DNA from 2 places in the Streptomyces sp. NPDC101490 genome. Region 1 is predicted to be linked to the other one. Evidence: riboswitches for the same ligand, from Rfam matches in the RefSeq annotation. Region 1 holds a riboswitch; the other holds the start of a gene.
The links. Region 1 has a riboswitch for cobalamin ahead of ACIRQY_RS10520 (prenyltransferase/squalene oxidase repeat-containing protein). Riboswitches for the same ligand answer to the same signal wherever they lie in the genome.

Region 1 (3,394 bases):
CTACTACGAGCGGCTCGGGTTCACGCACGTACGCACCGAGTCACCGGAGCATCGCCGTTCGGGCTGGCTGGCGCAGCGACCCGTGGGGGAGCTGAGTCGACCCGACGAACCCCTGTCCCCTGCCAGCACGATGCCCTCCACCTAGCGTTCGCGCTTCACGGCCCAGCCCCGTCGACCGGAGAAGGTCGGCGGGGCTGGGCCGTCTGTGGGCCGTGCGAGGGTGCCCAAGGGTGACCAACAACGACCAACCACGACGGTCAAAACCGCAGGTCCCGACAGGTCGAAGTCAATCCAGCACAGGCCATTCTGACGAACTGTCAGTTCTAGTTATGATGGGCAACGGTCGAGCACCCCCGCACCGCCGTGGAGAGACGAGGACCCATGCAGGAATCCACGCCCCAGGTGACCGAGCACGGCGGAGGCGTCTGGTCCCTCCGGGTGCCCATCCCCGACAACCCCCTCGGCCACACCCTCGTCCACGTCCTCGACACCGACCGGGGCCCGGTCCTCGTCGACACCGGCTGGGACGACCCCGCCTCCTGGGCCGAACTCGCCGGCGGACTCGCCGCCCTCGGCATCGCCCCCGCCGACGTCCACGGCGTCGTCATCACCCACCACCACCCCGACCACCACGGACTCTCCGGCCGGGTCCGCGAGGAGTCCGGCGCCTGGATCGCCATGCACGCCGCCGACACCGCCGTGGTCCGCCGCACCCGCGAGTCCCGGCCCGGCACCTGGCTCGACTACCTCGCCCGCAAGCTCACCGCCGTCGGCGCCCCCGAGGACCACCTCGCCCCGCTGCGCGCCGCCCGCGACTCCGGCCGCGCCACCACCCTCCCCGGGCTGCGCGCCGCCCTCCCCGACCGCGAGATCGTCCCCGGCGAACTCCTCGGCCTCGCCGGACGCAGACTGCGCGCCGTCTGGACCCCCGGCCACACCCCCGGCCACGTCTGCCTCCACCTGGAGGAGGAGCACCCCGCCGGGCTCCCCGGCCACGGCCGCCTCTTCTCCGGCGACCACCTGCTGCCCGGGATCTCCCCGCACATCGGCCTGTACGAGGACCCCGACGACGCGACCGCCGCCACCGACCCGCTCGGCGACTACCTCGACTCCCTCGAACGCGTCGGCCGCCTCGGCGTCGCCGAGGTCCTCCCCGCCCACCAGCACGCCTTCACCGACGCCGCCGGACGCGTCCGCGCCCTCCTCGACCACCACGAGGAACGGCTCGCCGGACTCCTCGCGCTCCTCGCCGTCCCCCTCACCCCCTGGCAGCTCGCCGAGCGCATGGAGTGGAACCGCCCCTGGGACCGCATCCCCCACGCCTCCCGCAACATCGCCGTCAGCGAGGCCGAGGCGCACCTGCGCAGACTCGTCAAACAGGGCCGCGCCGAAGCCGTCCCCGGCACCGATCCGGTCACCTACCTGGCCGTATGAGCCCGCGCACCCGGCCGTGTGAACCCGCGCACCTGCCCCTACGAGCCCCGCGCGAGCCGCACCCGAGCCGCCCACGGGCCCGTGCGGGGCGGCCCGCACCCGCCGGGCGCCCTCCCTACGGGCCGGTAGACTGACCCGGTCGTCATCATGCCCGTACGGGGGGAAGCCGGTGCGAATCCGGCACTGACCCCGCAGCCGTAGAGCTGTCCCCCGGACAGCGAGTCGGAATGCCCCGCACGGGACGTGACCGCGGCACCGTCGAGGAATACGGAGCCGGAGCCAGGTGCCCCCGAGGCGTGCCGGTGACCGGCCGCAGGAGAGGGCCCCATGATCACCGTCCGCAACGGCGCCGCCGCGCTCACCGCCGCCGTGCTGCTCGGCACCGCAGCCGCGGGAGCGGCCACCGCCGCACCCTCCCCCTCGGCCCCCGCCGCCACCCCCTCGCCCGGCCTGTACGGCACCAAGGACCCCACGTACGACGGTGTCTGGCGCCAGTCCCTCGCCTTCCTCGCCCAGCGCGCCACCGGCTACCAGCCCGCCGACCGGGCCGTGGACTGGCTGCTCGGCCAGCAGTGCGACGACGGCTCGTTCGCCTCCTACCGCCCCGACACCGGCAAGCCCTGCGACGCCAAGACGATGCGGGACACCAACGCCACCGCCGTCGCCGTGCAGGCGCTCGACGCCGTCCGCCGCCAGGCCGCCGACCCGAAGAAGCTCGACGAGGCCGTCAAGGCGGGCACGGGCTGGCTCAGGACCGTCCAGAACAAGGACGGCGGCTGGGGCTACGGAGCGGGCGGCCCCAGCGACGCCAACTCCACCTCGATCGTCATCGGCGCCCTCGCCGCGACCGGCGTCAAGCCCGGCTCGTACACCTCCGCCGAGGGCCGCACCCCCTACGACGCGCTCCTCACCTTCGCGCTGCCCTGCTCCGACAAGGACGGCGCGGGCGCCTTCGCGTACCAGCCCGGCAAGAACGGCGAGCTGCTCGCGAACGCCGACGCCACCGCCGCCGCCACCCTCGCCGGACTCGGCAAGAGCCCCGTCGCCACCAAGGCCTCCCCCGAGCAGCCCCCCAGCTGCGCCGACCTGACCAAGCCGACCGCCGAGCGGGCCGCCCTCAACGGCGCCTCCTACCTGGCGAAGGCCCTCGCGAAGACCGGCCACCTCATCCTGCCGCCGATGCCCGGCGCCACCGACACCACCGAGCGGCCCGACGTCGGCAACACCGCCGACGCCGTCGTCGCGCTCGCCGCCTCCGGCGCCGCCAAGGAGGCCAAGCCCGCCCTGGAATGGCTGGAGAAGAACTCCGCGGGCTGGGCGAAGGAAGGCGGCCCGGCCGCGTACGCGCAGCTGGTCCTCGCCGCCCGCGCCACCGACACCGACCCCCGCGAGTTCGGCACCACCGACCTCGTCGAGCAGCTCAACGCCACCGGGCCCGCGCCCAAGACCCCCGACACCTCCGCCTCCTCCACCAGCGACGACGAGAACTCCGGCTTCGACGTCTGGTGGATCATCGGCATCGGCACGGTCGTGGGCGTCGGCATCGGCTTCCTCGTGAGCGGCCGCAGGAAGTGACCGTCTCACGGAGAAGGGGCGCCCGGCTCGCGGGCGCCACCGCCGGAGCCCTGCTCACCCTCGCCGGGGTCGCGGCGGCGCCCGCGCAGGCCGCCGGATACCGCTACTGGTCGTTCTGGCAGGGCGACGGCGGCAAGCCCTGGGCGTACGCCACCCAGGGCCCCGCCACCGCCCGCCCCGCCGACGGCGACGTCATCGGCTTCCGCTTCGCGGTCAGCAGCGGCACCGACGACACCTCCCGGCCCTCCGCCGCCCCCGACTTCGCCGGGATCTGCGGAGCGAAGGCGGCCGGGGACGGCGCCAAGCGCGTCGCGGTCGTCGTGGACTCCGGCGGCCCCCGGGACGCCCCGCCCGGCGAGACCCCGCCCCCGGAGCCGGTCACGAC
Region 2 (3,394 bases), on a different contig from region 1:
TGCGGGTCGACGTCCTTCTCGGCCGTCGCGTCGAGCGGCACATGGAGCAGCGAGCAGGAGGCGGAGACGTCCACGCGGTCCGCGAGACCGAGGAGGGTGCCGAGGGTGGTGAGGGACTTCTGCAGGTCGGTGACCCAGATGTTGCGGCCGTCGACCACGCCCGCGACGAGCCGCTTCCCCGGCAGGCCGCCGACGGCGGCGAGCCCGGCCAGGTTGGCGGCGGCGGGCCCGGTGAAGTCCAGGGCGAGCCCCTCCACGGGCGCCTTGGCGAGGACCGGGAGGGCGTCGCCGAGCCGGTCGAAGTAGGAGGCGACGAGGATCTTCGGCCGGTCCTCGACGGCACCGAGGTCACGGTAGGCGCGGGCGGCGGTGTTCAGGTCGGCGGGCGTGCGGTCCTGTACGAGGGCGGGCTCGTCGAGCTGTACCCATTCCGCGCCCGCCGCGCGCAGGTCCGCGAGCACTTCGGCGTACACGGGCAGGAGCCGGTCCAGCAGGGTCAGCGGCTGGAAGTCCTCGGCCACTCCCGGGGCGGGCTTGGCGAGGAGGAGGTAGGTGACCGGCCCGACCAGGACGGGACGGGCGGTCAGACCGAGCGCGAGGGCCTCCTTCAGCTCCGCGACCTGCTTGGTCGAGTCGGCCGTGAAGACGGTGTCGGGCCCCAGCTCGGGCACGAGGTAGTGGTAGTTGGTGTCGAACCACTTGGTCATCTCCAGCGGAGCGACGTCCTGGGTGCCGCGCGCCATGGCGAAGTAGCCGTCGGTGGCGTCGGCGGCCACGGCCTCCCGGTGCCGGCCGGGGACCGCGCCCACCATCACGGTGGTGTCCAGGACGTGGTCGTAGAACGAGAAGTCGCCGGTCGGCACCTCGGCGATGCCCGCCCCGGAGAGTTCGAGCCAGTTCGCCCGGCGCAGTCCGGCGGCGACGGCGTGGAGGGCGTCGGCGGTGACCCGGCCCTTCCAGTAGCCCTCGACCGCCTTCTTGAGTTCACGGTCACGGCCCTGGCGGGGGTAGCCGTACACGGTGGCGCGTGCCGCGGGTGCCGCGGAGTTCGTGGTCACGGAGATCTCCTTCACGAGATGGATCCCTGAGGTCCGGAGACCTGGCGAGACACGGAAGGAGTGACCGGAGACGGAGGGACGCGCGTGCACGGCATGGCACGGCTGTCCGCCCGTATGGTCGCCGACCCGCCCTCGAGGTCACCGGATGACCGCGCGCGGAATCGTCCGCGTGCGGGCAACGGGCAGGTCTTCGGACTCGCGGGCGCGTTCTCCTGGGGGAGTTCACCTAGTGGCCGTCGCTTCCCAGGTCCGGTGTCGGATCCAGTGCGTATGACGGCGGTCGTTCCCGCTCACCGCTGCGGGGCAGTCCCGGATTCCCACCGGGTTCCCTCTTGCGACGCCCCCGCCTGGCGGACGGGGCGAACCAGCTGCACGCGCCAGGGTACGGGTCGCGCCGGACGAGCGCCGGATGTTGTCCGAATCCCGGACGGTCCCTGACCTGATCCGTGCGGCACGGGGCCGCGGTCCCCGGAGGAACGGCGGCCCCGTCCCCCTCAGGACAGGCCGGGCAGCGCGGTGACGAGGGCGGGCACGGGACGCGGACCGCCGTCCGCGTCGATCGCCACGAAGGTGAGGAAGGCGGTGGCCACTTCGGTGACGGGACCGGAGTTGTTCCAGCGTTCGGCGGTCACCCGCACGCCGACGGTCATGGAGGTCCGTCCGGCCCGTTCGAGCCCGGCCTCCACGCTCAGCAGGTCCCCGGCGCGTACGGGGGCCAGGAACGTCATCCGGTCGACGGACGCGGTCACGGCGGGTCCGTCGGCGTGGCGCCCGGCGGCGGCCGCGGCGGCGTCGTCGATGAGCTTCATCATCACCCCGCCGTGGATGGTGCCGTACAGATTGGTGTCGTGGTCGCTCATGATGTGGGCGAGGACCACCCGGGAGTCGTCCGGGGTCTTCCCCTTACGGGGAACGGGAGCGCGGGCGGGGCCCGGGGTGTCGGTGGGGTCTGCGGCAAGGCCGGTGACGGCGGGATCTGCCACGTCAACTCTCCTTCGCGAGTCGCGGCTCGGCGGTTCCGCACGCACGGGGTGTCCGGCGCGCGGACAGCGGGCAGGTCTTCGGACTCGCGGGCGCGTTCTCCTGGGGGAGTTCACCTAGTGGCCGTCGCTTCCCAGGTCCGGTGTGCCGGGCCCAGTGCGTATGACGGCGGTCGTTCCCGCTCACCGCTGCGGGGCAGTCCCGGATTCCCACCGGGTTCCCTCTTGCGACGCCCCCGCCTGGCGGACGGGGCGAACCAGCTGCCCCGCCAGCCTACGTGCCGTCCACCACGTGGAGAGCGGACCCGAGGAGGATTCCGGCGCCATGGCCACGGCGCCGCCCGGTCTCGTCCCGGAGGGACCCGCCGTCGAGCAGGGCCGGCCGGTCCGTCCGGCGGACCGCCGCACAGCGACCCGCGCCGTCCTGAGGCCCTCCGGACGCGCGTCACTCCAGACCGGAGGAGTTCAGGACGGCGCGGGTCGTCTCGGTGTCGACGCGCAGCGCGAGCCGGGCGAGGTCGGCCGTGCCGTGGACCAGGGTCCCCCGCCTCCGGGCGGACAGCGCCGCGGACTCGATCCGCAGCCACAGGGCCGGATTGTCCAGGAGGACCCGGAGGTCCACCTCGGCCCACCCGCCCTCCCCGTCGCGCAGGCGCAGCCGCCGGGCGGTGCCCGTCGGCCACGCGACCGCCGTGAGCAGATCGGTGCGGACCGTCCTGGTGACCCACAGCCCCCGGGCCGTCAGCAGCCCCGGGGCCAGGCTCACCCGTGCGGGCAGCAGGACCACGAACAGCAGCGCCGACAGCGCGATCCAGCCGAGGGTGTGGGACAGCGGCAGCCCGTACGCCCCGGCGTCCACGCCCAGCGACGTCCCAAGCAGCAGGCCCGCGCAGACGGCCGCCGCACGGGCCTCGCCCGGCCAGCCCCTGTCGTGCAGGACGTCGGAGGCGGCGCCGGGCAGAGGGGCGGGAGAGGGACCGGGGACGGGAGCGGGGGTACGGACAGGAGGCTGCATGGCGCCGACGCTAGGACCCCGGGCCGTCCCGACCCGCCGGGGACAACGCGGTGTTTACGCGGCGGCGGGCAGATTTGACGTCCCGCTGACGGCGGTGGCGGTGAAGGGCCCGGTCGAGTGGTGGACGTACTCCCGGACCAGCCGGAAACCGGCCGACCAGCCGAGCAGACGGCTCGCCCGGTTCTCCCGCGAACAGCTCCAGGTCGCGGTGTGCCCGCGCGCGGCGACATCGGCGGTCAGGCCCTCCACACAGGCGAGGCCGAGGTGCTGCCGCCGCTCCCCGGGGGCGGTGGCGCAGGCCACGTCCTCGTACCGGCTCCCGGTGAACCGGGCGCACGCCA

Region 2: linked by a shared signal. The riboswitch ahead of ACIRQY_RS25540 (acyl-CoA thioesterase) and the one ahead of ACIRQY_RS10520 (prenyltransferase/squalene oxidase repeat-containing protein) in region 1 are both predicted to bind cobalamin.

The regions. Positions count from the first base shown of each region.
Region 1 covers NZ_JBIWNI010000003.1:635,730-639,123, forward strand. The annotation lists gene ACIRQY_RS10510 (GNAT family N-acetyltransferase) at 1-145, shown strand, start outside; gene ACIRQY_RS10515 (MBL fold metallo-hydrolase) at 382-1,434, shown strand; cobalamin riboswitch at 1,566-1,688, shown strand; gene ACIRQY_RS10520 (prenyltransferase/squalene oxidase repeat-containing protein) at 1,762-3,009, shown strand; gene ACIRQY_RS10525 (SCO2322 family protein) at 3,006-3,394, shown strand, end outside.
Region 2 covers NZ_JBIWNI010000016.1:160,163-163,556, forward strand. The annotation lists gene metE (5-methyltetrahydropteroyltriglutamate--homocysteine S-methyltransferase) at 1-1,058, opposite strand, end outside; cobalamin riboswitch at 1,243-1,392, opposite strand; gene ACIRQY_RS25540 (acyl-CoA thioesterase) at 1,553-2,041, opposite strand; cobalamin riboswitch at 2,114-2,265, opposite strand; gene ACIRQY_RS25545 (hypothetical protein) at 2,484-3,053, opposite strand; gene ACIRQY_RS25550 (GNAT family N-acetyltransferase) at 3,108-3,394, opposite strand, start outside.